Regions from separate parts of the Alcaligenes parafaecalis genome, predicted to be linked through region 1. Evidence: predicted binding sites of a transcription regulator. Region 1 holds the regulator's gene; each other region holds the start of a gene.

What was found. Region 1 encodes LexA, which represses DNA repair genes until DNA is damaged. Its sites were predicted from a motif close to ACTGTATNNNNATACAGT; they were not measured.
Region 2: imuA (translesion DNA synthesis-associated protein ImuA) is a predicted target of LexA. The motif match lies at 3,840-3,857, and genes of this name have one in related genera.
Region 3: OSH09_RS11280 (putative DNA modification/repair radical SAM protein) is a predicted target of LexA. The motif match lies at 6,035-6,052, and genes of this name have one in related genera.
Region 4: recA (recombinase RecA) is a predicted target of LexA. The motif match lies at 4,278-4,295, and genes of this name have one in related genera.

Annotation. Positions count from the first base shown of each region.
Region 1 is NZ_JAPKNA010000001.1:389,098-397,198, forward strand. Features, by position in the region: gene clpX (ATP-dependent Clp protease ATP-binding subunit ClpX) at 67-1,368, shown strand; gene lon (endopeptidase La) at 1,644-4,109, shown strand; gene lexA (transcriptional repressor LexA) at 4,577-5,233, opposite strand; gene OSH09_RS01835 (GNAT family N-acetyltransferase) at 5,329-5,901, opposite strand; gene OSH09_RS01840 (amino acid aminotransferase) at 5,975-7,177, opposite strand; gene uvrB (excinuclease ABC subunit UvrB) at 7,262-8,101, shown strand, end outside.
Region 2 is NZ_JAPKNA010000001.1:715,236-723,336, forward strand. Features, by position in the region: gene OSH09_RS03340 (error-prone DNA polymerase) at 1-1,853, opposite strand, end outside; gene OSH09_RS03345 (Y-family DNA polymerase) at 1,850-3,133, opposite strand; gene imuA (translesion DNA synthesis-associated protein ImuA) at 3,090-3,824, opposite strand; gene OSH09_RS03355 (tRNA-uridine aminocarboxypropyltransferase) at 3,938-4,552, shown strand; gene OSH09_RS03360 (carboxypeptidase-like regulatory domain-containing protein) at 4,539-4,958, opposite strand; gene OSH09_RS03365 (NRDE family protein) at 4,955-5,848, opposite strand; gene OSH09_RS03370 (M14 family metallopeptidase) at 6,038-6,985, opposite strand; gene OSH09_RS03375 (Bug family tripartite tricarboxylate transporter substrate binding protein) at 7,031-8,020, opposite strand.
Region 3 is NZ_JAPKNA010000003.1:156,010-164,110, reverse strand. Features, by position in the region: gene hda (DnaA regulatory inactivator Hda) at 1-696, shown strand, start outside; gene OSH09_RS11300 (HAD family hydrolase) at 700-1,401, shown strand; gene pcnB (polynucleotide adenylyltransferase PcnB) at 1,412-2,791, shown strand; gene folK (2-amino-4-hydroxy-6-hydroxymethyldihydropteridine diphosphokinase) at 2,821-3,273, shown strand; gene OSH09_RS11285 (UdgX family uracil-DNA binding protein) at 3,283-4,770, opposite strand; gene OSH09_RS11280 (putative DNA modification/repair radical SAM protein) at 4,820-6,025, opposite strand; gene OSH09_RS11275 (hypothetical protein) at 6,165-6,374, opposite strand; gene OSH09_RS11270 (MFS transporter) at 6,664-7,851, opposite strand; gene OSH09_RS11265 (MFS transporter) at 7,876-8,101, opposite strand, start outside.
Region 4 is NZ_JAPKNA010000001.1:1,039,523-1,047,623, reverse strand. Features, by position in the region: gene OSH09_RS04905 (recombination-associated protein RdgC) at 1-161, opposite strand, end outside; gene OSH09_RS04900 (MFS transporter) at 330-2,003, opposite strand; gene OSH09_RS04895 (sensor histidine kinase) at 2,008-3,471, opposite strand; gene OSH09_RS04890 (response regulator transcription factor) at 3,482-4,171, opposite strand; gene recA (recombinase RecA) at 4,378-5,466, shown strand; gene recX (recombination regulator RecX) at 5,550-6,095, shown strand; gene OSH09_RS04875 (LysR family transcriptional regulator) at 6,165-7,085, opposite strand; gene metE (5-methyltetrahydropteroyltriglutamate--homocysteine S-methyltransferase) at 7,204-8,101, shown strand, end outside.

The DNA.
Region 1 (8,101 bases):
AATATGGCTGTTCGGGGGCGGGACTTGTTCCCGTCCTTTTACCATCCTGAAGTGAAATTTAAATTTATGTCCGAAAAGAAATCGGCCGACGAGAAAGTTCTGCATTGCTCGTTTTGCAATAAAAGCCAGCATGAGGTCAAAAAACTGATCGCTGGACCTTCGTCCGTGTTTATCTGCGACGAATGTATTGATCTGTGTACCGATATCATTCGTGACGAAGCGGCGGGCGCCACTCCTGATGGTGAACGTAAAGATTTGCCCACCCCCCAGGAAATCAAAGAGTTTCTGGACGGGTATGTTATTGGCCAGGAGACGCCCAAGCGCACCTTGGCCGTAGCGGTGTACAACCACTACAAACGAATTCGTAGCGGCAAAGCAGGCCGTGACGATGTGGAACTGTCCAAAAGTAATATTTTGCTGATCGGGCCTACGGGTTCGGGCAAAACGCTGCTGGCTCAAACCTTGGCCCGCATGCTGGATGTACCTTTTGTGATGGCCGATGCCACCACCCTGACCGAAGCCGGTTATGTGGGTGAAGACGTCGAGAACATCGTTCAAAAACTGCTGCAAAACTGCGATTACGATGTGGAAAAAGCGCAGCGCGCCATTATCTACATCGACGAAATCGACAAGATTTCCCGCAAGTCCGACAACCCTTCCATCACCCGTGACGTGTCGGGCGAGGGCGTGCAACAGGCACTGCTTAAGCTGATCGAAGGTACTGTTGCCTCTGTGCCCCCACAAGGTGGCCGCAAGCATCCTAACCAGGATTTTGTGCAGGTGGATACCACCAACGTTCTGTTCATCGTGGGTGGTGCTTTTGACGGCCTGGAAAAGGTAATCCGCGACCGTACTGAAAAATCCGGTATTGGTTTTTCCGCTTCGGTTAAAGCCAAGTCCGAACGTGGTGTGGGCGAGTTGTTCGCTGAAGCTGAACCCGAGGATCTGATCAAATTTGGTCTGATCCCCGAGCTGGTCGGCCGATTGCCTGTGGTCGCCACCCTGGAAGAGCTGCGCGAAGATGCACTGGTCCGCATTTTGACCGAGCCGCGCAATGCCTTGGTCAAGCAGTTTCAGAAGCTGCTGAGCATGGAAGGCGTAGAGCTGGAAGTTCAGCCCGAAGCCCTGCGTGCCGTGGCTCAGCGCGCCATCAAGCGTCGTACTGGCGCTCGTGGTCTGCGTAGTATTGTCGAGCAAGCCTTGCTGGATACCATGTACGAGCTGCCCTCGCGCAAGGACGTCAGTAAAGTTGTGTTGACCGAGGACGCTATCGTTGGAAAGAGTAAACCCGAATTGATTTTGGGTCGCCCTTTGTCCGATAGTGAAGCCAGTGACACTGAGTCGCCCTTGAAGAACGCAGTAGCTTAGAGATATCTCCTTGTTTGTGCTCTGTCTGGCCCTGGCTGGAAGAGCGCAGGCAAGACAGGGCGACAGGCGAAGGCAAAGAGAAAGGAGTGGGTATCCATGATCACCACTAAGCATAGAAGCTTGTCTCTCTTTAACTCAGCAAAGTTCTGTTTTAATGTTCGTTCGGCCTACTTGAAATATCAAAATTCGCCACAATCTGAGCTACAACAGGTTAAACCGTGAAAGGGAAGCCCAGGCTTCCCTTTTGCGTCTAAGGACATTTATAGGAAATGACTATGTCTGCGAGCCAGATTCTTTCTACGGAACCTATTGAGCTGCCGCTGCTTCCTTTGCGCGATGTAGTGGTGTTCCCTCACATGGTGATTCCGCTTTTTGTTGGTCGGCCTCGCTCGATTAAAGCTCTTGAGTTGGCTATGGAGTCCGGCAACAACATTATGCTGGTGGCGCAAAAGTCCGCAGGCAAGGACGATCCTGCCCCTGAGGATCTCTACGAAATTGCGTGTGCGGCCAGTATTTTGCAGATGCTCAAACTGCCGGACGGCACCGTTAAAGTGCTGGTCGAAGGTTTGCAGCGTGCGCGGATTACGCAAGTTCAGGACGCCGAAACCCACTTTATGGCTTCGGTCGTTGAAGTGCCTGGCGATGCCGGTGATGCCGCTGAAACAGAAGCCCTGCGCCGTGCGGTGCTGGGTCAGTTCGAGCAGTACGTCAAACTGAATAAAAAAATCCCTCAGGAAATTCTGACTTCCCTGACCGGGATTGATGATGCTGGCCGTCTGGCCGACACCATTGCAGCCCACTTGCCCCTGAAGCTGGAGCAAAAGCAGGGCATGCTGGAAACGCCCAAGGCTCTGGAGCGTCTGGAAAGCCTGCTGTCGCAACTGGAAGGCGAAATTGACATCTTGCAGGTCGAGAAGCGCATTCGCGGCCGTGTGAAAAAGCAGATGGAAAAGAGCCAGCGCGACTACTACCTGAACGAGCAGGTCAAGGCGATTCAGAAAGAGTTGGGCGAAGGGGAAGACGGTGCGGATGTTGAAGAACTGGAAAAACGCATCGAACAGGCCCAGTTGAGCAAGGAAGCGCTCAAGAAAGCCGAGTCGGAGATGAAGAAGCTCAAGCTGATGTCGCCGATGTCAGCCGAAGCAACCGTGGTGCGCAACTACATCGAAACGCTGGTTGGCCTGCCTTGGCGCAAAAAGAGCCGTATCAATAACTCCTTGAGCAATGCCGAGGAAGTATTGGATGCGGATCACTTTGGTCTGGAAAAAGTCAAAGAGCGCATTGTGGAATACTTGGCTGTTCAGCAACGTGTCGACAAACTGAAGGCTCCAATCCTGTGCCTGGTTGGTCCTCCCGGCGTGGGTAAAACCTCGTTGGGTCAGTCCATCGCCAAGGCAACGAACCGCAAGTTCATTCGCATGGCTTTGGGTGGCGTGCGTGACGAGGCCGAGATTCGCGGTCACCGTCGTACCTACATCGGCTCCATGCCCGGCAAGGTTGTTCAGAACATGAGCAAGGTGGGTGTACGTAACCCGCTGTTCCTGCTGGACGAGATCGACAAGATGGGCGCGGATTTCCGTGGCGATCCTTCTTCGGCTCTGCTGGAGGTTCTGGACCCCGAACAAAACCACACTTTCCAGGATCACTACCTGGAAGTGGACTACGACTTGTCCGACGTGATGTTCGTGGCAACCAGTAACACCTTGAACATTCCACCGGCCCTGCTGGACCGTATGGAAGTGATTCGTCTGTCTGGCTACACCGAAGACGAGAAGGTCCGTATTGCGTTTGATTACCTCTTGCCCAAGCTGATGAAGAACAACGGCGTGCGCGACGGTGAACTGGAAGTGACGGAAGATGCCGTACGCGACATCGTGCGTTACTACACACGTGAAGCGGGTGTGCGTTCCCTGGAGCGTGAAATCAGCAAGATCTGCCGCAAGGTGGTTCGCAAGCTGCTGGTGGCCAATCCACAAGCCGGTACGCGTGCGGCTCGCAACAAGACACTGACTCAGGAAACCCTGGTCGTGAACGCTGCGAATCTGAATGATTACCTGGGCGTGCGTCGTTTCTCCTTCGGCCTGGCTGAAAAAGAGAACAAGGTTGGCCTGGTTACCGGTCTGGCCTGGACTGAGGTGGGCGGTGAACTGCTGACCATCGAAGTAGCCGACATGCCCGGTAAAGGCAATGTGCTGCGCACGGGCTCGATCGGCGACGTGATGAAAGAGTCGGTCGAGGCTGCTCGCACGGTAGTACGTTCGCGTGCTCAGAAGTGGGGCATTGCCAATAGCGTGTTTGAAAAGCGCGACCTGCACGTGCACTTTCCTGAAGGCGCTACGCCCAAGGATGGTCCATCGGCCGGTATCGCCATCACCACGGCTATAGTGTCCAGCCTGACCGGTATTCCGGTTCGTGCGGATGTGGCCATGACGGGTGAAATCACCTTGCGCGGCGAAGTTCTGCCTATCGGTGGCTTGAAAGAGAAGCTGTTGGCAGCGCAACGCGGTGGTATCAAAACGGTGATGATTCCAGAGGAAAACGTCAAAGACCTGGCCGATATTCCAGATAACGTGAAGAACACGCTGGAGATCATTCCGGTGCGTTGGATTGATCGCGTATTGGAAGTGGCTCTGCAAGACGCTGTAACGCCTTTGAGCGACGAAGAAGTAGCTCGCCTTGCCGCTGAGGCCTTGGCAGCCACTCGTGCCGCTGGTACGGGTTCTGAGTCCTTCAAGCACTAAGCATCTAGCAGTAGCAGTCAAGATGTGAAGCAGGCTACCTTGGGTTCAAGGTAGCCTGTTTGCATTTGGGGTGGACTGATAATTTGTTGGCAGGCAGTCATATCGACTGCAATGAGAGAGCCAGTTTTTTGCCGGGCTGAAGGTGCTCGTAGTGGTGGGTGGCGAGCTTAAGCCTGTTCAGCTTTTGCCATATCGGGACAGGCACGGGCCATAAACTACAACCACGCTCTAGCTGAGACCGACACCATAGACTTGGTGGCAATCATAATCATCGTGGCTGTGGCTGTGGCTGTGGCTGTGGCTGTTGTTGGTGCGATGGTGCTGCTGCCGTGAGGCAGTGTCAGTCTGTAGGGGAGCGTGTCCTTCGAGCAATAAAAAACCCCATGCACCAAACGGTATATGGGGTTTTTCTCCTATCAGGTGTACCACGCCTGTAAAACAGGCCAGGTAGTCTAGAGATGCAAGGCTTAATGCAGTGGGCTGGTACGAATCAGGCCAACTGCAATGCCTTCTAGCGACAAGGAATCCGGGTCGGTGACGACGATGGGTTCAAAGTCAGGATTCTCTGGCAAGAGGACCACTTGATTGCTGGAGCGCGACAGGCGTTTGACGGTGACATCGTCGCCAATGCGTACCACCACAATTTGGCCGTTACGAGCTTCAGTGGCTTTCTTGACGGCCAGCAGATCGCCATCAAAAATACCGGCGTCTTTCATGCTCAGGCCGCGTACGCGTAGCAAGTAGTCGGGTGTTTGGGAGAACAGGGTAGGGGCTACACCAATTTCGCGCTCGATATGCTCGGTAGCCAGAATAGGGCTACCGGCGGCGACGCGACCAATAATAGGCAACAAGAGGGCGTCAGCCAGATTAGCCAGCGCATTGCTGGGAGCCGCGCTTTCACGCGTATCTGTTCCCAGCAAGCGTATGCCACGTGAGGCACCGGCAGTCAGCTCGATAGCGCCTTTGCGGGCGAGCGCTTTCAAATGGTCTTCGGCTGCATTGGCAGATTTAAAGCCCAGTACCTGAGCAATTTCTGCTCGCGTGGGCGGAAATCCCGTCCGCTCGATCTCGGAGCGGATGATGTCCAGCACTTGTTGCTGGCGTGCAGTGAGCTTGACGGTCATAGTATTGTCTGCTGAATATATATACAGTAAAGATTGTGCGTTACAGTTTGCCTTTTGGCAAGCAGCACAGGCCGTAAAGGCTTAATTTTTGGCTATCAGGGCCTGACTTGGGCTGCGTGTGGCCAATCCTGGCGGTCTTGTGTGTACAGCACATGGGGGACCAGTTTGTGGCCCTCAGGTACACCAGGATGGTCAAAGGTGCCGGGCTGGAGTGTCATGCCCAAACGTTGCATGACAGTTTGCGAAGGCAGATTGAGCTGGGCGGTATAGGCCACAATCTGTTCCAGGCCCAAGGTCTCAAATCCAAAGTCCAGGCAGGCTCGGGCCGCTTCAGTGGCATAGCCTTTGCCCCAGTACTCGGGTAGCAGGCGCCAGAGGACTTCGACGCAGGGTTGAAAGTACAGCTCTGTGGTTGGGCGGTTCAAGCCCACCATGCCAATGAAGGCAGCGTTTTCTTTCAGCTCTACGGCCCAAGGACCCCAACCATGTTCTTCGATCAGGCTTTGGCTGCGATGAGCGATGGCGTCGCTTTGAGCCCGGTCCAGGGTGGCCGGGTAAAAGCGCAACGCTTCAGGGTCGCCATTCAAGCGGGAAAAGGGCTCCAGATCGGTGGCTTTCCAGGGGCGCAAAATCAGGCGCTCGGTGCTTAGGGAAACAGGGTGGCTCATAAGGGACTTTAAAGGGCTGGAACGACAACGCCCTTCCGAAGAAGGGCGTTAGAGGCTTGAATCAACGGTTCGTTTACTTCAAGACTTGGGCGATGGCCTTGACGACAAAGTCGATATTTTGGCTGTTCAGTGCAGCGACGCAGATGCGGCCACTGCTGACAGCGTAAATACCATGCTCTGCACGCAGGCGCTCTACTTGCTCGGCAGTCAGGCCGGAGTAGGAGAACATGCCACGCTGCTGCAGCACGAAGTCAAAGTTCTGGGCCACGCCTTGCTCTTTCAGCTTGGCAACCAGTTGGGCGCGCATTTCGCGGATGCGGTCACGCATGCTGGCCAACTCGGTAGCCCAGGTCTGGAACAGCTCGGGCGAGTTCAGGACGGTTGCCACTACCTTGCCACCGTGTGTGGGTGGGTTGGAGTAGTTGGTGCGAATGACGCGCTTGACCTGGCTCAGAACGCGCGAGGTTTCGTCTTTGCTGGATGTCACCAGGGTCAGAGCACCGACGCGCTCGCCGTACAGCGAGAAGGACTTGGAGAATGAGGAGCTGATGAACATGGACAGCCCCAGCTTGGCAAACAACCGCACCACACTGGCATCTTCTTCCAGACCGGCACCAAAGCCTTGGTAGGCGATGTCCAGGAAAGGAACCAGTTGGCGTTCTTTGATCAGTTCAGCGATCTGGGTCCATTGCTCGGTGCTGGGATCAACGCCGGTGGGGTTGTGGCAGCAAGCATGCAGAACCACGATGGACTGGGCGGGCATGGCGCGCAGCGAAGCGATCATGCCGTCAAAATTTAGGCCGTGAGTAGCGGCATCGTAGTAAGTGTAGGTGTTGACCTTGAAGCCTGCGCGCTCGAACAGGGCGCGGTGGTTTTCCCAGCTAGGGTCGCTGATGTAGACCTCGGACTGGGGCAGCAGTTGCTGCAGGAAGTCGGCACCGATTTTCAGTGCGCCAGTACCACCCAGGGATTGCACGGTCAGGGCACGGCCTTCGGCAATAATGGGGGAGTCGGCACCCAAGAGCAGGGTTTGAGCACCCAGGTTGTAGGTATTGATCCCTTCAATAGGCAGGTAGCTGCGCGCAGCCGCTTTGCCCATCATGGCTTCTTCCGCTTTTTGAACGGCCTGCAAAATCGGGATACGCCCTTGATCGTCGTAGTAAACACCGACTCCCAGATTTACTTTGCCGCTGCGTTCATCGGCATTGTATTGTTCGTTCAAACCCAAGATGGGGTCGCGTGGAGCCAGTTCGACGGTTTCGAAGAGCGATGTCATGGTGATATGGGGGCGTTAGTGCAGAAAGGTAGAAAAACGAAGCATTAATGTGATAATACGGGCTTACCCTAAAGTGTGTCTAGCATGAAATTTGAGCCTGCCTTTCAAGAATTTCCGGGGAGTTCCTTCAAACTTTTCCAACCGTATTTGCCAGCGGGCGACCAGCCAGCGGCAATTGACCAGTTGGTTGAGGGGATTGATGACGGCTTGATGTACCAAACCCTGCTGGGGGTGACGGGCTCGGGCAAGACCTACACGATGGCGAACATTATTGCTCGCACCGGGCGTCCGGCGATTGTCCTGGCGCCCAATAAAACCCTGGCGGCGCAGTTGTATGCGGAGATGCGCGAGTTCTTCCCGCGCAATGCCGTGGAGTACTTCGTTTCCTACTACGACTACTACCAGCCAGAGGCCTATGTGCCTTCGCGCGATCTGTTTATTGAAAAGGATTCCTCCATCAATGAACACATCGAGCAGATGCGTCTGTCGGCCACTAAAAGCCTGCTGGAGCGCCCGGACACCATTATTGTGGGCACCGTGTCCTGCATCTACGGTATCGGTAATCCGGGTGACTACCATGCGATGGTACTGACGCTGCGCAAGGGTGATCGTATCGCTCGGCAGGAGTTGCTGGCGCGTCTAGTGGCCATGCAGTACGAACGTAATGACCTGGATTTTCAGCGCGGGATATTCCGTGCTCGTGGTGAAGTGGTCGATATCTTCCCGGCGGAAAACGCGGAGCTGGCCTTGCGGGTCAGCCTGTTTGATGACGAGATTGAAGAGCTGGAGTTGTTCGATCCGCTGACGGGCAAGGTTGTGCAGAAGCTGAACCGCTTTACCGTGTTCCCCAGCTCGCACTATGTGACGCCACGCGAAACCGTGTTGCGGGCGATTGAAACGATCAAGCTGGAACTGCGTGAGCGC
Region 2 (8,101 bases), 330 kb from region 1:
CTCATCTGGGCGCGAGACTCGATCTGGAACACGCCTATGGTGTCGGCCCGCCGTATCATCCGAAAGGTTTTAGAGCTCTGTAAGGGAATGTCCTGCAAGTGGAACGGTTCGCCCTTTTGCTGGCTGATGCTGTCCAGACAACGGCGCAAGGCACTGAGCATGCCCAAAGCCAGAATATCGACTTTCAACAGACCCAACACATCCAGATCGTCCTTGTCCCATTGCACGACACTGCGCCCGGGCATGGCGGCATGTTGAATAGGCACCAATCGGTTCAGGGGCGTTTGTGAAATCACAAAACCGCCCGGGTGTTGGGACAGGTGGCGCGGGAAGCCCATCAATTGACGAGTCAGAGATAGCCATTGATGGGCCTGCTCCGGCGGGCATTCTGGAAAGCGTGACAGGACTTCATCCTGGATATGGCTGTCTTTAAGCCAGGCCCGATCGCATTGAATCAAGGCCTCGATCAGGGCCTGAGGAATACCTAGCGCTTTACCCGTATCGCGCAAGGCACTGCGTCGCCGATAGGTGGTGATGACGGCCGTCAAGGCTGCCCGTTGACGACCATATTTGCGATAAATGTATTGGATGACTTCTTCGCGGCGCTGGTGCTCGAAGTCCACATCAATATCCGGTGGCTCGGCTCGTGCACGACTGATAAAACGGGCAAACAGCGTATGGCTGCTGGCCGGGTCGACCTCGGTAATGCCCAGGCAATAACACACCGCAGAGTTGGCTGCCGAGCCCCGGCCCTGACACAGAATTCCCTGGCTGCGTGCATAGCTGACGATATCGTGCAAGGTCAGGAAATAAGACTCATAGCCCAAATCTTCAATCAGGCTTAACTCCTCTTGTAGCCGCTTGTGCAAACTGGCGCTGACGCCTTTGGGGTAACGAACTTGCGCCCCGCGCGCGGTTTCCTGACGCAGGTAATCGATGCCACTCATCCCCGGCGGAACAATCTCGATCGGGTATTCGTATTTGATTTCACTTAAGGAAAACTGGCACAGGTTCTGAATGAGGTCGGTCGTCTCACGCAGATCGGCCGGGTATAAATTGGCTAGCTGAAAACGGCTGCGTAGATGATGCTCGGCATTGCTGGCCAGAGACCAGCCGCATTCCTGTACTGGTGTTTTTAACCGTATCGCCGCCAGCGTGTCGTGCAAAGGCTGGCGGGAGCGTATATGCATATGGACACCCCCCAAGGCCGCACAACGTAAACCACAGGCTTGCGAAGCCAGACGAACGGCACGTAAATGGTGCATGTCCTGATCGCGCCGGTGCAGGCTGACACCTAAAAACAGACGATCGGGAAATAGTTCCAACAGGCGCTGGGCCTGATGTTGAATGTGTGTGCTGCTCAAGCCATAAGCGGGTTTGTAAATGACCAGACAGTCTGGCAAAACCTGATTGAGTTCGCTTGGACTGGCCTGCTGCAAAAAAGACCAGTCAATGCAGGCCTCCTGTTTCAAATCCAGCGACTGATGCAAATGAGAGATGAATTGGCACAGATTGCCGTAGCCCTCTTTATTGCGGGGCAGTATCAGGAGTTCGTGGGCCAGTGTGTCGTCGCAGGTATCTGTATCGATGTTCTTGGTGTGTGTTGCCGTGGTTTCCCAAGTCCCCGTAAACCGAAAGCGACTGCCCACCAGAAACCGAATCTCCGGGTGCAGCTTGGCCTGGGCATAGGCGCGGACAACCCCGGCCATGGAGGCGTAATCACATAAAGCCAATGCCTTATAGCCCAGCTCTACCGCACGGCTGATCAGCTCTTCAGGGTGGGAAGCACCATTCAAAAAACTGTAGTTGGACAGGCAGTCCAGCTCGGAATACAGCAGATCGATGGGGTTCATCCAAAGACTCCGTGCAGATACCACGCGTGTTCCTGGCTTAAATCCCGATATACCCAATACAGCCGTCCTTGCGGACATTGGGCAATAAAGTAGTCCCGTTGTTGATGCCCGGAGCCACTCCACCACGCCGTCTGTACTCGTTCCGGGCCTTGCATCAAGCGCAGGCGCTGATTGTCCAGGCAAGGAGATTGATGGTCGTGTTGCAAAGGCTGAGCCGGGTCCAGCATCCAGCAGGGACGTTGCAAGGTGGGGGCAAGTGCGCAGTCAGGCGGGTCGGCTTGCAAGGCTAACCATCGGTTTGCTTGCTCGGGCAGATAGCTGGCTTGAGCGGCAGGGGTCAGAATCTGCTCGGCTCCCAGCCTGGCCTGCAAGCGTTCCAGAAGTTGCTGGTCTTGCTCTTGCCAGTGGCGGGCGTCTGGAAACAGGCTGCTGGCATGGGTTTGGCGCGGGTGCAGTTGTTGTGCTGTCAACACCAGGCTTTGCACTGCTGCCTGCAAGTGCAGTTGCTGAAATTGTTCCTGCCACACAGGTAGAAAATCCTGGCTGCGCCAGCAAGATCGAGCCATTTGTAGTTCTAACGACGTGGCGGTGGGGGAGTCTTTATATCGTTCGGTGTGCAGTACCAGTTCTAGCCGTCCGCAGGCGAGCTGGTATTGATTTAGCCAGCCCTCCAGCTTGTTCAGCATCCGGTTCACACTGCGTAATACGGCCGTTTTGTTATTGGATGGGGTATCCAGTTCAAGGCGATGTGTAAAGTGTGGAGCCGCGTGTACCCAATTCAGGGTCCAGCTTTGTGTGCCGTAGGCTTGATCCAGTTGCAATAACAGCGGGCGCAGACCGCGTTGAGACAGACCGTCACGAGGCAATTGATGCAATTGGCCCAAGGTATGACAGCCCAGATTGTCTAGCCACTGCAATTGGTCGGCAGGTGGAGCCAGCAAATGGATAGGTAAAGGATTCAGGCAGGTGTGCAAGCGCCGCCAGCAACGCCGTTGCGGACGCGTGGATAAGGCCAGCAGACAGGCGGCTCGGGCGGTGGGAGCCAGGGCCAGACGCGGCGTCAGGATAAAGGCTTGCAGATCAGCCTGGATGCTTCTGTACAGGCTGCGTACCCCCCCAAACAGCCGGATGCTGGCATTGATGTTCAATACCCATAAATCGGCTTGAATCCGTGCCAGTTGAGGGCTGTAGCGCAGTAACACCGCCTGAATCCCATCCTGCTGTTCGGAGCTACCCTCAGGCGTAAGCAGGTTCTGGGGTAGGCGCAGGCACAGGTACATGGGACGGGATAGCCGCAGGCGGCATCAAAGTGTGGTGAAGCGCCAAAGCAATGCTATCCATGCACGGCGGCCCACGCCGTTTGCGGATATGAACATCCAGCCAGGGCTGCCCTTGGCTGTCTTGTCGTGTTTGTAATTCCAGACGTAAAGAGGCCGGACTATTGGATTGGCTGTGGTTAGGGCGCAAGCAAAAAAACAGGCTGTCACTGTGACTGGCCAAAAGCTGTAATTGGCGCAAGGAAGCCAAAGGGACATGGGCAGGTAACCAGGTCAGTACGGCTGCACAGTGCCCATGACGCAAGGCCTGGGCACTGGCCCACAAGGTGTCGTTCAGGTGTTGGCTACGTATCCAAAGCAGGCGGGCGGGCGCGTTGCCTTCCTGGGATGGAGGGTGCTGGCTTGCTGGAGTACCGCGCCAAAGCTGCTGCACAGGCTGATAAGGCGGTGCCACCAGAATGCGCAAACGCTCCGCCTGCAAGGTGTTCAAGACGGGCAGCAACAAAGACAAGGCGCTGCTATTTAAGGGGGCCTGAAGCTCGATAAGACTGCCTACAGGCCACCCCCCACCGGGTAACTGGGCATCCAGCGCATCAAAGCCGCTGGGCAAGCAGGAGCCTGCGGTATGGGCATAATGTTTGCCTGTCCAAAGCGAAGGATGGAGGTCTAAAAGGGAACGAAGTGGGTTGGCCATGTGCTTGCTCCTGTTGCTGTATAAATATACAGTAAATTTGTTTGGGAGCAAACTGGGCATCTGTTTCAAAGAGGATCTTTTATATACTGTGGCCTTCTGTTTGGCGCCTCTGCATGAATTCTTCTACTCCTTCCCGCCCTGGTCGTTGCGAACAGTGTCAGCGCCCGCTAGCGCGTTGTCTGTGTCCTTTGATTCCTTCAATTGAAGCAGCTTGTCCCGTATTGATTCTGCAGCATCATTCCGAAGCCCGGCATGCGCTGAATACGGCGCGTCTGGCGTATCTGGGCTTGCAGGGAACGGAACTCTGGGTGGGGGAGTGTTTTGAGGATCTGGACGCGCGTCTGGCCCAAGCCCGTCAGCCGGTGCTCTTGTTTCCGGGGCCAGAGGCCCAGGTGGCGGGGGCGAAGCCCCAGGGAGAAAAGCCGGATTTGATTGTGGTGCCCGATGGTACCTGGCGCAAGGCTCGCCTTATTTTGCATAGCAATCCGGTCTTGCAGACTGTGCCGCGCTGGGTGCTGCCTAAAGGGGAGGCCTCGCGTTATCGGCTGCGTAAAGCACCGGACCCGCAGGCGGTGTCGACCTTGGAGGCCATTGTCCGTGTCATGCAGATCATGGAGCCAGGGCGAGATTTCAGCCCCTTGTTACGGCCTTTCGAGCATTTGATTGAAGAGCAGATCCAGGCCATGGGCCTGGATACCTATCAACGTAACTATCCTACTTCCAGGTAAAGTTCAGCTCGCGCGACTGGCCTTCGACGATAGAGGCCTGGCGCTCCTGGGTTTGGCCCTGGTAGGTGGCAAACACCTTGTAATTGCCGGGGGACAAGCGGACCAGGCAGTATGGGCCGTCGATCAGGCTGTTCAGGACGGTTTGGTCGGTGCTGCTGCGGATCACTAGCTGCACATCCGAGATATAGCCCACACGTTCGCCTTGATTGGCGGAGAAGTTCACCGATAGGGGAAAGGTGTTGCGCACCATGCGAAACAGTTGGGCTTCATCGCTGCCTATGCCGCCGCTGATGTACTCGGTCGAGCCGTAGTATTGGCTGGGTGGCAGTTCCTGGGCATGCACAATGGGGCTGCTCAATAAGGCCAGCGACATGGCAATGCCGATCAATGAAAGACGAGGACTCATGAGATTTCCTTGCTGGAGGTAGGGTGGCTAAGCGGGCCATCAATGGCCCTGTTGCTGTTATGGACGTTTTTGGGGACCGCGCAGGGATGAAAATTTGGCCAGGACACCGGCCAATCATGCTGACGGCTTACCTGGGCATCGGCATTGAAACTGCGCTCGCGCAGCAGACCTTGCCCCTGCTGATTAATCGCAATCACGGTGGTGCAGCGGGTGCCGTAATCGGGGCTGACAATAAACGGGCTGCTTAACAGGCGTTCGTGCTCCAGGCTTAAACCAGTCTTGGGCAGATCTGTATCGGGGGCGACTTCCTGATTGCGCAAACCCTGAAACAAACTTTCAAAAGCGGGTTCTGAGCCATCAAAATGCTGTGCCTGCAGGGTTTCTTTCAGGAACAGGCTTTTGGGCCAGGGTGTGTTGAGCCAGGCATTGCTCAAGACATGCACGCCCGGCTCAAGAATGTGTGGGCTGCCGTCGGGATGACGGTTGCTGTAATAGCCCAGACGCAAGGGCTGGTCGCCCGTGGGCCACTGCAGCACAAACAGATTAAAGCCTGCGTAGTCGGCCCCTTGCAGGGCTAGCTGTTCAAGATAATCTTTGGGAGAGCGCTCATCGCGCAAAAACTGCGGGATCAACTCTCCGCGAGAGCGCTGCTGACCGGTTTTGCTGCCGGGGATTTCCCGATAATTGGTGAGCAGGGCCAAACGTCCGCGGTTTTGCGTCAAGCCTAGCCAAGTTCCTCCGGCCAGCAGATCTCGACCCGCCAGAATGTCAGGCTCGTCTTGCCAGGGCTTGGCAGCCTGGCTGGGGCGAGCATGATATTCGTCGCGATTGGCGGCAATAATCAGCGGCCAATCTGCATTAACTCCGACGGCGATATAAGCGATGCACATGTGCCGATTGTAGGATGGCTATGTAGGCTTTGGTAGCCAAAGAGCCGCCAAGTTCCGTTTTTTTTCTCGCTATTGAGAATACTAATAGTGACTTGGTATAGTCGCATCACGGTGAAAGCACGCCTGATCCATGACTGTATCGAAGACCTTGAGGCCAGGATAGAACCTACCTGAATGGCGAGTAAGCGCTTAAGTGGATGAATAGTCCTGAGCCAGACGCACCACGGTGACACCAGGGCGAAGTTGACGCAGAGAGGGCATCACCAAGGTGCAGTTATCGTAGGGGGTTAGCAATGGCTGGCCATCGGCATGGCCTATTGTGCTGCCAGCTTTGGGCAAGGTCTCCAGCCCCTGCCAGCTCTCGGTGAAGCTGACCTGCATGGAGGGGGCGACCAGGGCATGGGTGACTTGCAGAATACGTTGCTGATCGGGGTCGGCCCGACGCCAGGCTGGGGGCAAGTCTGTGGCATCGACAATCTCTGAGGCCAGCAGGAAACGGGCTATCAAATCCAGGGCGATGTCGGGTGTATCGGGGTCGCCATGAAAGCCGCACTCCAGAAGCAGGGAACAAGCCTCATGGGCCTTCGGGTCCGCAAAGCGGCCGTAATCGCGCATGCGTACGCCATCTTTATGGCCGGTATCCACAATCACATGCTCGGGGGCTCCCAGAGTTCGGGCCAGTTCGATATTGCGTGGCAAAGGACCGGTCAGCAACAAGGGGGCGCTGGGTTCATGCATGGAGTGCAGGTCCAGGAGCCAGTCGGCCTGCTCCAGCCACGGCAAAATAGCCTGGGCGCGGACTTGTTCCCGTGTTTGCTGTAGGGACAGTTTCTGATCACTCCAGACACGGTTCATGTCCTCGTCCACATAGCGGCTGGCATCGTGCTGCGCAGGATCAAAACGGTCAAAAGCGTCCAGATTGCAAAAGGCCAGAATCAACTTGCCTCGACGTGGCTGTAATTGACTGGCTAGCAGGGTTTTCAAGGCCCAGGCGCCGCACAGCTCATTGCCGTGTATCAAGGCGCTGATCATGACATTGCGGCCAGGTTTGCCAGAGTCCAGACACCAAACGCCAGGAACGCCGGTATTGCCCTGACGCTCTTGGGAAATGTCAGGGAAAGAAAGGGAGAATTGCATGGTGATGACTCCATCGCCCCAGCCACAGGCCGGGGCGCATGTACTTTATTCGGCTTGCAGTTTGGCCAGTTCGACCAGACGGGCGTATTTCTCGACCTCTTTAGCCTGAAACTCCGCTGCGTTCATGCCGGGGGCGTACAGCGTTGCGCCATTGGATTGCATTTTCTCTTGCAAGGTGGGGGACTCCAGACTGCTGTCCAATGCTTGACGCAAGGTCGTGGCGACGGATTCTGGCAGCCCTTTGGGAGCATACAAACCAAACCAGACGTTGATATCGACTTTTTCAAAGCCGGGAGTGTCTGCTAGCGGTGGAATTTCCGGGGCAGCGGGGGAGGCATGGGTTTCGGTAATGCCCAAAGGCACAATCGCACCGGCTCGGGCTTGTGACAGGCCCGAGGACAGGACCAGGTAGGCGGTGTCCAACTGTCCGCTCATCAAGTCCGATACCAGTGGTGGTACACCCCGGTAGGGCACGTGCATGGCGGTAGTGCCGGTAGAGGCATTCACCATTTCACCGGCCAAGTGCAGGGTGGTGCCTACGCCGGAGGAACCAAAACTAAAGGCCTCAGGTTTGGCGGCCCGCAGTTTCTCGGCATAGTCTGCGGCGGAGCGAATACCGGATTCTTTGGAGGCTGCCAGCAGCAAGGGCTGGGAGGCAATCATGCCAATGGGTGTGAAGTCCTTTTGCCCGTCGTACCGCACGGCCTTATTGATCATGCCCGCGATGATCATCTCGTTGGTGGAACCCAGCAATAAGGTGTAGCCGTCTGCTGCCGCACGCTGTACGCGTTGGGCGCCGATGGTGCCGCCAGCACCGCCTGCATTTTCAACCACAACGCTTTGCCCTAAACGGCTGCTGAGTTGTTCAGCCAGCAGACGGGCGGTTAAATCAACGCTGCCGCCAGCGGGGTAACCCACGACCAGGGTCAGGTTGCGTGAAGGATAGGTGTCTGCATGGCTGATCGTGGCCTGCAGCAGGCTACAGGTGCCTAGAACCGCCAGAACCAGTCCGCGCTTGGGTATGGAAAAAGACATGATGTGCTCCCCGTTCGATGGATAGGTCTTCAGCAAGCGGCCAGTGCGGGCGCTTCGGACCTGTTTATCCTTAGTTATGAA
Region 3 (8,101 bases), on a different contig from region 1:
ACCGAGCAACTGATTCTGGATATATCTCCAGCACCGCCTGCCTCTTTGGACAACTTTGTTGCCGGAGCGAATCAGGCTGCGTTGCAGGCTCTGCGTCAGTGCAGTCCAGGACGCGCGGTTTACCTGTGGGGACCGCCCGGCGCAGGTCGAACACATCTGCTGCGGGCGATGGCCAGTCAAGACGACAGCCGCTATTTTAGTTCAGATACTCCCTCCCAGCCCATCTTTGACATCGCCACGGATGACAAAGCTCCTCCCAGCCTCTTGGCCATCGACGATATCGAGCGTTTTGACGAGCACGGACAGGCTGCCGTATTTGCACTGTACAATCGCTGGCGCGAGTCGGCCACCCGGCCCGACGCCTTCACGCTGCTGGTCTCCGGCGACCGGGCTCCCAAAACCATGTCAGTACGCGAGGACTTGCGCACACGACTGGGCTGGGACCTGGTGTTCAGACTGGAATACCTGTCGGACGCCCACCGGGCCGAAGCCATGCAACAGCGGGCTGCGGCCCGTGGCCTGCAACTGCAAGCGGAAGTGCTGAGCTGGATACTGACTCACTACAATCGCGATATGAACCGCCTGAGTGCATTGATCGATGCGCTGGACAACTATTCACTGGTAAAGAAACGCCCGATCACTTTACCCCTGCTCAAAGAACTTCTGGCCAATAGCCAGACCCAATCTTCTAGTTGAGTCATGACTGCTTCTTCTTTTATTGCCCTGTTTGATCTGGACCACACCCTGCTTCCTTTGGATAGCGATTACCAGTGGGCTGACTTTCTGGCCCGTACTGGCCGCGTCGGTGACCCCGCTGAAGCCATCCGTCTGAATGAAGACCTGATGGATCGCTATAACCAAGGATTGTTGACGGCCGAGGAATCGGCCGAATTCATGTTGGGCCTCTTGACCAACGCCAGCCAGGAAGAGCTGCTGGCCTGGCAGGACGAGTTCATGCAGGCCGTGATCCTGCCCTCGATCAGCCCGGCTGCCCGCGAACTGCTGGCCAAGCACCAGGAACAAGGCCATCTGGTCGCCATTGTGACCGCCACCAACGAATTTGTGACCCGCCCCATTGCCGCCGCGCTGGGTGTGGACCACTTGATCGCCACCACCCCAGAAATGAAAGATGGCCGCTACACCGGCAAGATCAGCGGTGTGCCCAGCTTCCAGGCCGGCAAGATCACCCGTGTGGAGCAATGGCTGCAAACCATGGGCAAATCCCTGGCCGACTTTGAACGTAGCTGGTTCTACAGCGATTCGCCCAACGATCTGCCCCTGATGGAAGTGGTGACGGACCCCGTAGCCACCAACCCCAGCGACAAGCTGCGTGCCGTGGCTACCGAGCGTAATTGGGTCGTCATCGATTTGTTCGCTGACATGATGGACAGCAAATCGTAAAATCAGACGCATGCTCAAGCGAACAATAAAAACATTTGTCGACCGGCTGCTCAAACCAGCCAAAAGCGCGCGTCCCAAAGGGCCACGCCGCTACACACGGGAAGAACATGGCATAGACCGACGTCTGGTCTCGCGCCATGCCATCAAAGTGTGCGAGGTCCTGAACCACGAAGGCTATCAAGCCTATGTCGTGGGCGGCGCAGTGCGCGATTTGCTGGTGGGCCTGGAGCCCAAGGACTTTGACGTGGCGACCAACGCCACGCCCGAGCAAATCCGCCCCCTGTTCCGTCGTGCCCGCATCATTGGCCGCCGCTTCCGCCTGGTTCACGTGGTGTTTGGCCAGGAAATCATCGAAACCTCGACTTTCCGGGCCGACGACAGCGGCAAGCAAACCGACGAACATGGCCGCATCCTGCGCGACAACGAGTACGGCACCATCGAAGACGATGCTGCCCGTCGTGACTTCACGCTGAATGCGCTCTACTACGATCCCCTGACCGAAACCGTCATCGACTACCACAACGGTGTTGCTGACCTGAAAGACCGTCAGGTGCGCATTATTGGTGATGCAGAAACCCGCTATCGCGAAGACCCGGTCCGCATGCTGCGCGCCGTGCGCTTTGCCTCCAAGCTGGATGCCACCATCGAGCCCGCGACTGACGCGCCGATTCGTTCCTTGTCGCGCCTGATCGAGAACGTGCCCGAGTCCCGTCTGGCTGACGAAACGCTCAAACTGCTGAACTGCGGCCACGCCATGGACTGCATCCAGCGTCTGCAAGCGCTGGGTCTGCACAGCAAGCTCTTGCCTATGGTGGAACCGGTTCAACGTCTGCCCGGTGGCGCTGAATTTCTGGATATGGCTCTGGCCCGTACCGATAGCCGTGTACGTTCCGGCAAGTCGGTCAGCCCCAGTTTTATCTATGCCTGCCTGCTCTGGAAGCTGGTCAAGCAAGAGTGGGAACGACGCAGTGCTCAGGACATGCATCCCCAGCAAGCCTTGCTGGAAGCTGCAGACCTGGTCCTGGAAAAGCAAAGCCGCATCATGCCAATTCAAAAGCGCTTCCAGTCAGATATGCGCGAAATCTGGTTCATGCAGCCCCGTTTTGAACGCATCGCCAACCGCGCCATCTGGCGCATGACGGAACAACCTCGTTTCCGCGCTGCTGTGGACTTTTTACAACTACGCGCCGAAGCCAAAGAGGTGGATAGCGTGCAAGCACAGTGGTGGATGGATCTGGCCGATGCAGGCGATGAAGAACGCAGCACTATGATTGCCGTGCGTAAACCCGCTGGCACCACTGCCACCGGCTCACGCAGCGGTCAGCGTCGTACCCGTCGCCGTCGCTCTAATGCGAAGCGCAGTAATGCAGCAGGTGGAAGCGAATCGTGATTCCAGGCAGTACCACCGTTTATATCGCGATGGGCGCAAATCTGGGCGAAGCACGACAGACACTGGAAACAGCAGCGGCTGAACTGGCCGCTACTGCTGGCATCCAGGATCTGACGCTGGCCCATTTCTACAGCACGGCTCCCGTCGATTCCAGTGGTCCGGATTACGTCAATACAGTCGTCCGCTTCACCTGCACTCTGGCTCCCGAAAATTTGCTGGACCGTCTGCAACACATCGAACAAGAGCACGGCCGCACGCGCCTGTACCGTAATGCACCCCGTACCCTGGATCTGGACTTGCTGCTGTACGGACAAGAACAGATCAATACGGAACGGCTGATCGTGCCACATCCCCGCATGCACGAGCGTGCCTTTGTACTGGTTCCGCTGGCCGATCTGGCCCCTGAACTTGAGCTGGCCCAAGGCAGCTTGAAGGAATTACTGAGCACAGTGCAAGACCAGGAGATCCGGCGGCTGCCCTAGGGTCCGCTTTCAAACGCCACCCGCCGTAACTTCAGTCGCCAGCTGCCACCCCATTTGCAAGGCCTGGGCAATGCCACTGACTATTTCTTCCTGCCGGGCGGCATTCTCTACGCGCAAGGCATAGGAAGGATGCCAGGTCGCCATAATCCACGTCTGGCCCCACAAAAAGGGTTTGGACAGGAAATCAGCCAGTCGCGCCTGCGGGCCCAGCAAGGCCGTCAGGGCAGTTGCTCCCAGGGTGACGATGACGGCAGGCTCAAGCTGCGCCAGCTCTTCCCGCAACCAATGTCCGCATGCCTGCACTTCAGCCGAGGACGGACGGACATGCAAACGCTGCCTGCCACGCCCTTGCCATTTGAAGTGTTTAACGGCGTTACTTACATACAACTGGTCGCGGTCAAGTCCTGCACGTTGCAAGGCCTGACCCAGAACCTGCCCGGCTGGCCCGACAAAAACACGGCCAGCCAAATCCTCATGGTCACCCGGCTGCTCGCCCAGCAACATCATGCGGGCTGTTTTCGGGCCTTCTCCCGGCACGGCCTGCGTCGCGTTTTCCCATAGACCACATCGCCGGCAACGCTCCAGCACAGACAATTCACCACGGACGGGCTGGGCAGAATCAGCCGTCACCGCTACCGACTTGCCCGCCATCCGAGCAACAAGACCAGACTGTCCGACTCGCCGCGCCCCGGTACGCGCTTCACTGACCATGGCGGGAATCAGGCTTGCTTCAGGCAAACCTTTCCAGAATCGCACGGGCATGCTCTGCTGCAAGGCCGTTTCATTCAGACGTGCAGGATTAAAAATGCTTCGGTAATAACGTAACCACAAGGCTTCCACCTGATCGTCCGACGGACCGGTGCGTAATTGATCCACATTGTCAGGCGCATCACGCAGCTGCAAGTTTTCACCATCCCACAGCGCCACACGCTGTGGCGTCGCGATGCACCAGGAGGTGCTCCCCATACGTTTGGAGAAATAGTCGGCAATCCACTCCAGCACCTCGTGCTCGGGCTCGAACCAGGCCCAATACTCCGGCCGCTTGCCCTGCCCGCAATGGCGAAACCGTACGTACGCCATCATGTCGTGCTTTTCCTTGCGCACGGCTTTCGCCATTTCATATAAGCGGGCCCCATCCTCGTCAGCCACAGACGCCACACTGCGCTCACCATGATGCCAACGCCACAACACGCGATAGAGCAAGGCCCAGCGCTCCGGCGTACGGCACAAGGCGGCATCCTGCAGCAAGGCGCTCAGCCCTTTCGAAATGCGAACGGCAAACCCGGCGCTCGGCTCACAGACCTGCGGCTCCCGCAAGGACATAGAGGACACAGGAGGAGACAGCTCGTAATCCAAGCCCATTTGCTGGCTGGCCGCACCCGCCTCCTGGCTTTTTTCAGTCCAGCAAAGCTGCTCTGGTGACCAGCCTGCCGCCAGAGCGCGCAAGGCTTGCTCACGCCAGGCGCTATAGCCGCCGTCAACCTGCAAGCTCACCATGCTCGCCCCCCATCGTCAGGAAAAAACCCGGCCGGCGAACAGAGCGTGCTCATAAGAGACTCAATTGCTGCGGATTGGTCGACAGCATGCGCCGCAATTTGTCGGACGTCGCGTCGGCAAGACCAGGACGGTAATCCTGTACCACGACAAAGGGCTGCAATGTTTTGATGGAGCAACGTAAACGGATCAAATCCTGATACCGGATAGCCCGCATCTGACGCAACTCGACCAAACGCTTGGCATTACGGACACCAATGCCGGGCACACGAGCAATCAGGCGCTCCGGCGCCCGGTTCAGATCCACCGGAAATACGGCCCGGTTGGACAAGGCCCATGACAATTTGGGATCAATATCCAAGGGCAAATCGCCCTTGTCCTGAAACAGCTCCTCAGCCCGAAAACCGTAGCTACGCAGCAAGAAATCGGCCTGATACAGCCGATGCTCTCGCAGAAGCGGTGGCGGCTGTGCGGGAAGCGCCGACGAACTATCCGGAATAGGACTGAACGCAGAGTAATACACCCGCTTGAGCTTGTAGGCACCGTACAGATTCTGCGCCGTTTGCAAGATATTGCGGTCATCCGCCGCATCCGCACCCACAATCATTTGCGTGCTTTGCCCGGCGGGTACCTTGGGAAGTTTTTCTTCCTGCGCTTGCTCCTGGGCAAGACGGATCACCCCCATCGCCCGCTTGATCGTGTGGCCACTTTTCTCGGGTGCCAGGCGATGCAGGCCCGCATCTGTAGGAAGTTCGATATTGACGCTGAGTCGGTCTGCATAATGACCAGCCAGCGTGATCAGATGCGGATCGGCATCCGGAATGGTTTTAAGGTGGATGTAGCCACGAAAATGGTGATCTTCGCGCAGGGAGCGCGCCACCTCGACCAGGCTCTCCATGGTGTAGTCCGAGCTTCGTATGATGCCCGAGCTCAGAAACAGACCATCTATATAGTTGCGCCGATAAAAATCCAGCGTCAGATCCACCACTTCCGCAGGCCGGAAACGCGCGCGTGGCACGTTGCTGGAGCGCCGGTTCACGCAATATAGGCAGTCATACTGGCAAAAATTGGTCAGCAGTATTTTGAGCAGCGACACGCAGCGCCCGTCCGGCGTAAAACTATGGCAAATACCGGCACCGGTACTGGCACCCAAGCCCGTACGCCCACGGGAATCCCGTTTGGGCGCGGCACTGCTGGCGCAAGAGGCATCGTACTTTGCCGCATCGGCCAGAATTTCGAGTTTGCGCGATAGCTCCATGATCGAAACACTGTATATAAAAACAGCATTATACAGTTTTCAGTCCAGGCGTCACGGACCCGGCGCGTTTTCAAAGAGGGCAAGCGGCCGGGCTTGCCCGGCGAGGGACAAGCCAGCCAAGCCAGCTCAAACTAAGGGATCAAGCATCCAGAAGCTTGATCAAGGCCTCTTGATGATTGGATCGGGCTTCCAGCAATTGCCGCCCTTCTTCGGTCAACATGGCGATCAGGGGAGCAGGAAAGGGAGAAGGAGTTTGCGTCGTTTGCGGGATGGCTTGGACTAATCCCAGCGACTGTAATTGTTCAAAAACGGCTTGTTTCTTGTGCCAGGGAGTTTGGCGTAAGCGCACGAGCTCAAGAGTGTTCCAAATTGTGGGGTTGAGCTGCGGAATAGTTATGGAGCGCTGAAGTTGCGTCATACAAGGCCCTTAATTAAGACCACCCATACCGACGTTGTGTGCCCATAAGGGGAGGTCAGCCAGAAAGCATCCCTATACCGTACAACATAACGATGTACAGAATATTTCAAGGAGTTCTGACAGACATCGTCGCAGCGCTCCTTCAAGACTCCAATAAGCAATAACCCGCGCTTGCGCCCTGGCTAATCCGGAAAAATCAGCCCGGGCTCGATTTTTCTGCTCAATTTTTTCGCTGCAAAATTGTTCCGAAAAGCAGCAAAAACACAACAAACGAGCCCGCTCCAGCCAGCCCCAAATTCGCGCTTAAACCATAAGCATCCACCGTCTGCCCGCCCAGCCAGGAGCCAAGCGCTATGCCGATATTGAAGACAGCAACGTACAAAGCGGTGGCCACTTCAAGCGCGTTGGCAGCGGCCTTCATCATCCAGCTCATCAGCCCGACCGACACCCCGCCATAAGCCAGCCCCCAAAGCAGCAAAATTGCACCCCCGCCCAGCGGTGAAGCCCCCACTGTCAAGAAAAGCAAAGCAGTGATGCTTAGACCCAACGCAATCGCCATCAAGCTGGCTTCAGTATGTTGGGCGGCCGAAATCCCGATCAGGAAATTGCCTGCAATCCCGGCCACTCCATAAGCAAACAACAAGGCTCCTATCCATTCAGATCCTATGCCGGAAACGGACAGCAAAAGAGGACGCACAAAGGTAAATGCGCTGAAATGCCCCGCGACCAGAATCAAGGTCAGCAGTAAACCGAACCATAACTGCCGATTGCCAAATTGCTCTGTGAACTGACGCCATGTGGTCGAACGTGTCACCGACAGAGGAGGAATCACGGCCAGATGGAAGATCAACACCAAAGCGCTGAGCACCGCCATGCCGCCAAAAGCCCAGCGCCATCCAGCCAGCTCGCCCATCAAGGCGCCTAGCGGCACGCCCAGGACAGAAGCCGCAGCTACCCCACCGAAGATGATCGAAGTTGCCAAACCCACAGACTGAGCCGGAACCAGACGAGAGGCCAAGCCGCCCGCAATGGCCCAGATCCCTCCCATGCAAAAGCCGACCAGAACACGGGCTCCCAGCATCCAGGCGATGCTGGGAGCCAGGGCAGACGCAATATTGGCCATCACCAACAAGGCCAGCAAGCCACACAAGATGCGGCGCCTGTCCACACCGCCGGAAGCCAGCACCACCAACGGCGCAAACAAGGCGGCCAATAAGGCAGGCAAGGAAATCAGCAAACCTGCCGTCCCCGTCGAGGTCTGCAAGCTGTCTGCAATGGAAGTCAACAAACCTACGGGCAGCATTTCCGTGGTGACAACTGAAAAGGTGGCCAAGCCAACAGCGCTAACCGCCAACCAGGACTGCCGTTTGCCAGGCTGCCCGGCCATGGATAGAGAAGAAGTAGCCATCGCTAAATACTCAAGGAAAGAAGGCTAAACAGCACAGGAACGAGCCGTTACAGGCCTGCGCAAACTTTGATGGCTGCACAAGGCAAGCAAGACGATCAGGGCAGCGGCATAAAGCGCGACCATAAAGCCGGAACTGGCTCCGCCCTGATCCACCATCTGTCCCGAAGCGGCGGCACCCATGGCCACACCGATATTCAGACCAGCCAGCAGCCAGGTCATGCCCTCGGTTAATTGCTGCTCGGGCACCACA
Region 4 (8,101 bases), 650 kb from region 1:
ACCAGGGCATTGTTCTCGCGCGGGCTGACCCAGCCCAGGCTGAGCGGTTCCTGGCTGGAGCCAGGAGTAAAGCTGTGTTTGGAAAGAGCTTCTTCCAGCTCTTCGGCGGAACATACCCAGTCGGGGGAGAGGCGATAGATGCGTAGATTCTTAAACCACATGGATACGAAGATAAATAAACAGAAGAAAGGGGGCGGGCATCAAGCCCGAGTCGATGTTCGATTGTACGCGCAGATCTTCCTGTGTCGCCCGGCCATTTACGGACCCTTGCATTTGCTTGACAGGGGGCAAAAAATGACAGGCGCGACGGGCTGGCGTGCATGATGTCGCTAACGATTGATATCGTTATGGCGGGTCTCGCGCACGAACGGCGCGCCAATCGCGACAGTCACCAGACAGATCAGGATGGGGTACCACAAACCATCATAAATATTGCCAGTAACGGCAATCATGGCAAAGGACAGGGTGGGCAAAAAGCCCCCAAACCAGCCGTTGCCAATGTGATAGGGCAAGCTCATGGAGGTGTAGCGGATGCGAATCGGGAACATCTCCACCAGCATGGCGGCAATGGGGCCATAGACCGCCGTGACCAGCCCCACCAGATAGGTCAGCAAGACAACCAGCATCACTTTATTGATTTGGGCGGGGTCGGCACCGTTCGGGTAGCCATAAAGGCGCATGGTCTCGGTCAGCTCATTTCTAAGTTCTTGCGAGTGCTGGGCAAATTCGGCGCGGCTAAGGTGTCCGCCTTCAAAACCATCAATCACATGCTCGCCAATGCGCACCTGGGCCACCTGGCCGGGTGAACCTTTGACGTTGTTGTAGCTGACGGCATGGCTGGCCATATAGGACTTCACGATATCGCAGGAACTGGTGAAGGTATGGCTGCCTACCGGATTGAACTGGAAGGAACAACTGGCCGGGTCAGTAATGACGGTGACCGGGGCGTTGCGTTGAGCCTGGACCAGGGCGGGGTTGGCAAAATAGGCCAGGCCCTGGAAGACTGGGTAATAGGTCAGGGCGGCCAGCAAACAACCTGTCAGAATGATGGGTTTGCGCCCGATCTGATCTGACAGCCAGCCAAAAAAGATAAAGAGCGGGGTGGCCAGGAGCAGTGAAATCACCATCAGGGTTTGGGCCAGCGTGGCGTGCAAACCCAGCATTTGTGTGATGAAAAACAAGGCGTAGAACTGCCCCGTGTACCACACTACCCCTTGGCCTGCCGTCAGCCCGAACAGGGCCAGCAAGGCCATGCGCAGATTGGCCCAGCGACCAAAGGACTCGGTAATGGGCGAGGTCGATAGCGTGCCTTCTTCCTTGATGTGCTGAAAGGCCGGGGATTCTTTCAGGTTCATCCGTATCCATACGGAAATAGCCAGTAGAAAGACGGAAATCAGAAAGGGAATACGCCAGCCCCAGACGATAAAGGCCTCCTCACCCACCAGGCTGCGTATGCCCATAATGACGAGCAGGGACAAGAGCAAACCGACCGAGGCGGTGGTTTGAATCCAGCTTGTGTAAAAGCCGCGGCGGTGCTGCGGCGCATATTCAGCCACATAGGTCGCGGCCCCGCCATACTCCCCGCCCATCGCCAGACCTTGCAGCAAGCGCAAGACAATCAGCATGATGGGGGCGGCAATACCAATGGCTTCATAGCTGGGCAGTACGCCCACCAGAAAGGTGGACAGACCCATCAGCAAGATGGTGATCAGAAAGGTGTATTTGCGACCGACGCGGTCGCCAATGCGGCCAAAAAGCAAGGCGCCAAACGGGCGGACGGCAAAACCGGCGGCAAAGGCCAGCAAGGCAAAGATAAAGCCAGCCGTAGGATTTACTGCAGAAAAAAAGTGCTGGGCCAGAATGGCGGCCATGGAGCCGTACAGGTAAAAATCGTACCACTCAAACATGGTGCCCAGGGCCGAGGCAAAAATAACCTTGCGGCCTTGGGCATCCAGCTTGTTCTTGGTCTTGGGGAGGGCGGGGCCGGTGATGGTCTGGGACATCGGTTCAGGCCCTCCAAGGCAAAGACAGTGGAAAACTGACGCGCAAACGCAGGCCGCTCTCCTGGCCTGAACTTAGTGGCATAAAGTCGATAGAGGCGCCGTGAATATCGGCAATCTCTCGCACAATGGCCAGCCCCAAACCGCTACCGTCTGCCTGATTGCCCATGATGCGGTAAAAGCGGTCAAAAATTCGTGCCTGATGCTCGGCTGGAATACCGGGGCCATTGTCTTCAATTTCTAGCCAGCCCTTGCCTTGTGTCTGGCCCGTGCGCATGGTGATCCAGCCGCCAGCCGGTGTGTAGATCAGGGCGTTGTCCAGCAAGTTGTTGATCAGCTCATCCAGCAAAACCGGGTCGGCTTGCAAAAGGATGGCTTTGGAGCTGTTCTCCAGACCCAGGTCCAGCCCCAGTTTCAAGGCATCGGGAACGCGCTGGCCAACGTGCAGCTCGGTCAGGGTGTTCAGATCCAGCGTTTGCTTGGTGGGGGCGTAGAGCGCATCACTGCTTTCGGCGCGGGCCAGTGCCAGCATTTGTGTGACCAGACGCGTGGCACGGTCAGTGCCGCGCACCAGTTGTTGCAGACTGGCCTCGGTTTGTTTGGGGTCGCGCTCGCGTAGTGCCAGTTCAGCCTGGGTGCGTATCCCCGCCAGCGGTGTTTTCAATTGATGCGCCGCATTCGCCACAAACTGGCGTTGCGTGGCTGAGAACTGCGCTTGTCGAGCCAACAAGCCATTCATGGCGTCAATAAGCGGCACAATTTCTGCCGGAGCCTGCTCCTGGTCCACAGGTGAAAGATCACCTGGCGCACGGGCACGCAAGCGTGCCTGCAGCAGGTTCAGCGGCTCCAGACCATGTGTCAGCCCCAGGCCCGCCAGCATGGCCGCCAGCGGCACCAGAATGAATTGCGGTGTCAGCATCCCGATCAGAATTTCTCTGTGTAGAACCGCTCTATGTTCATTGGTTTCGGCTGCAACTGCCAGGAAGGGCGTGTCGTTTTTGTCCTTGCCGCCCCAGATATAGGCCAGTCGCAGGCTTTGTTCGTCCAGGGCGACGTCCCGGTAGCGCACCAGGTCGGTGTCATAGCTCCAACTGTCGGGCACTGGCAAATTGGCATTGCCCGCGATAGGCTCGCCATTGGCATCCCGGATTTGCCACAGGGTAGGCGTCGGGCTTTCTTGCCGCAAAATGGTTTGAGCCCCGTGCGATAAATGAATAGGTTCTCTGACGTCCTGCTGGCTGATTTCCACGCGCAGCAAGTCCAGGTGATCGCGCAAGGTGCGGTCATAGGGCGAGTTGGCGATGTGCTGGGCGATGAAATAGGTAATGACAATCCCGATCGTCCAGAGCAAGAACAAGGGCCCGAAAATCCAGATCATGATCTTGTGGATTAACGGGCGCGGTACCACGCGCTTGCTCTTGGGGGGCGGGCGGGTGTTGCTGGATTCGGCGGGTGGTGTAGCGTGCTGCATGGACGATCCCTTAGGCTGGAGCGTCTTCTCGCAGTTTCTCGGGTTCCAGACAGTAGCCCAGGCCACGTACGGTCAGAATACGGACTCCGCTGGGTTCCAGTTTTTTGCGCAGGCGGTGGATATAGACTTCGATGGCGTTAGGGGTAACTTCTTCACCCCACTCACAGAGCAGGTCCACAAACTGGTTCTTGCTGATCATGCGGCCACTGCGTGACAGGAAAATCTCCAGCAAGCTGGTTTCGCGGGCCGACAGTTCCAGAGGCTGATTATCTATATAGGCCATGCGGCCTTTCAGATCAAAGCTAAGCCGTTTGTGATGCAGCAAGGCGCTGCTGGTGCCGGTACTGCGACGCGTCAGGGCGCGCACGCGGGCTTCCAGTTCAGTCAGGGCAAAGGGTTTGGACATGTAGTCGTCCGCGCCCAGATCCAGGCCACGTACGCGTTGTTCTACCGTGTCGCTGGCAGTCAGAATCAGAACGGGCAGGCTGTCCTGGCGTTGGCGTATGGACTGCAGCACCGACAGGCCGGGCTTTTTGGGCAGGTCCAGATCCAGGATCAGAAGGTCGAAGCTTTGCAGTTGCAAGGCCGAGTCGGCGCTATCGCCGTCGTGCACCACATCGACCGCATAGCCTTCGTAGCGTAAGGAGCGAGAAAGTCCATCCGCGAGAATACTGTCGTCTTCGGCTATGAGTATGCGCATGACCCTACACAAACAAGTGATTTAACGGCTGTTTGGCATTGTTGCATAAGGCTGTAAGCCTGGTCAGTAGGGGATAACGATGGCGCCTAGTTAATTTATTTGAATATCTGTGTATATATACAGTATAATTTGATGCAATAATTAGGTTTGATTTTTAATTGCCGTGCCCGTCCGTTGGGGCGCCATTCCACAGTCAAGGATTTTTCATGGACGATAAAAATAGCAAAGCAGTGGCCTCGGAACGTTCCAAAGCGCTGGCCGCCGCTCTGACGCAAATCGAAAAGCAGTTCGGCAAAGGCTCGATCATGCGTTATGGCGACGACAACGTCGAGCATGACATCCAGGTGGTCTCTACGGGTTCCTTGGGTCTGGACATTGCCTTGGGCGTCGGTGGCTTGCCGCGCGGTCGCGTTATTGAAATTTATGGCCCGGAGTCCTCGGGTAAAACCACGCTGACCCTGCAAGTGATTGCAGAGATGCAAAAGCTCAAAGGCACCTGCGCCTTTATTGATGCCGAACACGCGCTGGATGTGCAGTACGCCCAAAAACTGGGTGTGAACCTGGGCGATCTGCTGATCTCTCAGCCCGATACTGGCGAACAGGCTCTGGAAATTACCGAAGCCCTGGTGCGCTCCGGTTCGGTTGACCTGATCGTGATCGACTCGGTGGCTGCCCTGACTCCCAAGGCTGAAATCGAAGGCGATATGGGCGATTCCTTGCCCGGTCTGCAAGCCCGCCTGATGAGCCAGGCCTTGCGTAAATTGACGGCAACCATCAAGCGCGCCAATTGCATGGTTATCTTCATTAACCAGATTCGTATGAAGATTGGCGTCATGTTCGGCAACCCTGAAACCACTACTGGTGGTAACGCACTGAAGTTTTACTCCTCCGTGCGTCTGGATATTCGCCGTATCGGTTCCATCAAGCGTGGCGACGAAATGGTCGGTAACGAAACCCGCGTTAAAGTGGTCAAGAACAAGGTTGCGCCTCCCTTCAAGCAAACCGAGTTCGACATCATGTACGGCAGCGGTATTTCCCGTGAAGGCGAAATTATCGACCTGGGCGTGCAGACGGCTGTGGTCGATAAGGCCGGTGCCTGGTACAGCTACGACGGCAACCGCATTGGTCAGGGTAAAGACAATGTGCGCGAATACCTGAAAGAGCGTCCCGAGTTGGCACGTGAAATCGAAAACAAGGTTCGCGAAAAGCTGGGTGTTGCCTTGATGAGCGCCGCTGTCAGCCGTCCCGCTAGTGCTGCTCCTGCTGCCGCTGCGGCACCCGAGGGAGAGGCCTGATTTTCCCCCCAGAGTTCGATGATGAACCCTTTGAGACGGACCCGGAGGAAATCCGGGAACGCAAACAGGCTCAAAGGGGGCGTATCGCTGCGCTGTCTGCCCAGCCCACCCGGGCGGGCAGCCGCGTAGAGGGCGACTCAAGCGAGTCCCCTGGTTCTGAAAAGAAAGCAGCATCCAAACGGCCCGGGCTGTCTTTAAAAGCCAGGGCCTTGAATTTCCTGTCTCGACGCGAGTATTCCCGCCTGGAGTTGGGCCGCCGCTTGGCAGCCCACGCGGAAAGCGCGGAAGAAGTCGAAGCCTTGCTCGACACCTTAGTCGAACAAAAATGGCTCTCCAACGAACGGTTTGCTCATAGCGTAGTTAACCGCCGTGCTTCACGGGTGGGCACCCGAGTCATTTTGCAAGAGCTGCGCCAGCATGGTGTGGATGTACACCAGACTGAAGTAATCAAAGAAGAATTAATGGCGACCGAGCTGGAGCGCGCCAAGCAAGTGTGGGGCAAAAAATTCAGCGCGCCGCCTGAAGATGCCCGCAACTACGCCAAGCAATATCGCTTCATGGCCAGTCGTGGTTTTTCGGGCCGTATCTTGCAGCAGATATTGGGCGACTGGGAAGACGATCCGGCTTGAATCAGCAGCCTGCCTATCTCCTCTACTTCAATCGCTGTTTATCAGTTAGCTATGCTATTGCTGAATGGTTCAAGGCTGAGCCGCCACAATCCCTTGCAGACTTTTGAAGCAGGTCTCACGTGCCTGTGCCAAAAAGGCTTGCACATAATCCGCCTGTAAATCCTCGCTGCGCACCGTGGCATAAAGCGTGCGCCAGATGCCATGCTCTCCCAAACGGCAAGTGCGGATCGAGGCCGGGTTTAAGAACTCCGTCAAGGCCCAGTTTGGCAATGCTGTCACACCACGTTGGCTGGCAACCAGTTGCACGATCATGGGCGTCAGCTCGGCCTGCCGAATAGCAGCGGGCTCCACATCGGCTGGGGTCAAAAACTGCGTGAAGATATCCAGACGATTGCGTTCGACCGGATAGCTAATCAAGACCTGATCTGTCAGTTGGAACGGCTCTATATAGCGATATTGCGACAAGGGGTGCTGGCTGGAAACAGCGAGCACCAGCTCGTAGCGAAACAGGGGCTCGTAGTGTACGGCCGGATTGTCTTGCGGGTCGGAGGTAATCACCACGTCCAGATCACCGCGCAACAAGGCTGGCAAGGGCGCAAACGAAAACGCGGCGCTCAAGTCCAGCGTGACATCTGGCCATTGCTGCCTGAAGGCATCCAGCGCAGGCATCAGCCATTGAAAGCAGGAGTGGCAATCAATTGCGACATGAAGACGTCCGGTGCGTCCCGCTGCCAGACGCTGCAAGTCGCGCTCGGTTGCTCGCACGCGCGGCAAGATGTCATCGGCCAGCATCAGAATGCGCAAAGCGGCGGTGGTCAGGCGAGCAGGGCGGGTGCGGCGGTTCAGTAATTGCACTTGCAGCCGCACTTCCAGATCGCGTAATTGATGCGACAAGGCGGATTGCGTCACATGCAATCGCTCGGCGGCTTCTTGCAAGCTGCCGCTGTCGCGGATAGCGCTCAGGGTCTCGAGATGTCGGATTTCAAGCATGTTGAATAAAACTCATGATTAGCATGGTGTATTTGATTTTTTTTCAAGTAAGTATACAGGCACAATAGCTTTCATCCGCCTGGTACGGCGCTCATATGGCTAATTTGTGGGGTTTACTATGACTATTATTCATAATCTGGGTTTTCCCCGTATGGGTGCGCAGCGCGAATTGAAGCGCTCCCTGGAGGCTTACTGGGCCGGTCAGGTCAGCCAGGAAGAATTATTGGAAACTGGCAAGGCCTTGCGCGCCCATCATTGGGCCCTGCAGAGCAAGGCAGGCCTGAATATGGTTCCGGTGGGCGATTTTGCCTGGTATGACCAGATTCTGGAGTGGAGCACCTTGCTGGGCGTGGTTCCCGCTCGTTTTGCGCAGGCCGATCATGCCCCTGTGTCGCTGGACACCTTGTTTCGCATGGCTCGCGGTCGTGCACCCAGTGGTACGCCTGCCGCCGCGTGTGAAATGACCAAGTGGTTCGATACTAATTACCACTACATCGTGCCTGAGTTCACTCCTGGCCAAACCTTCCGTATTGCACGTGAGTTTCTGTTTGAGCAGATTGAAGAGGCCAAGGCGCTGGGACATAAGGTCAAGCCTGTCATCCCTGGCCCGTTGAGCTGGTTGTGGTTGGGCAAAGGCGATGCCTACACAGGCTTGGCCGACCCGGGCAAGCTGGCTTTGCTGGATGCTTTGCTGCCGGTTTACGAGCAAGTGCTGGCTCGTTTTAAAGATCAAGGTGTGGAGTGGGTGCAAATTGATGAGCCTATCCTGGTGCTGGATTTGCCCCAGGAGTGGCAAGATGCCTTCCACCGTGTATATCAAAGTTTGAACCAGGCCGGTTTGAACGTGTTGTTAGCAACGTACTTTGATGATCTGCGTGAAAATGTCGCGGTGCTTAAAGATTTGCCGCTTGCAGGCGTGCATATCGATGCTGTCCGCGCTCCAGATGCCTTGCTCGCAGTGAAGGCCGTGTTGGGGCCAGACCAAGTGCTGTCTGCCGGGGTGATCTCGGGTCGCA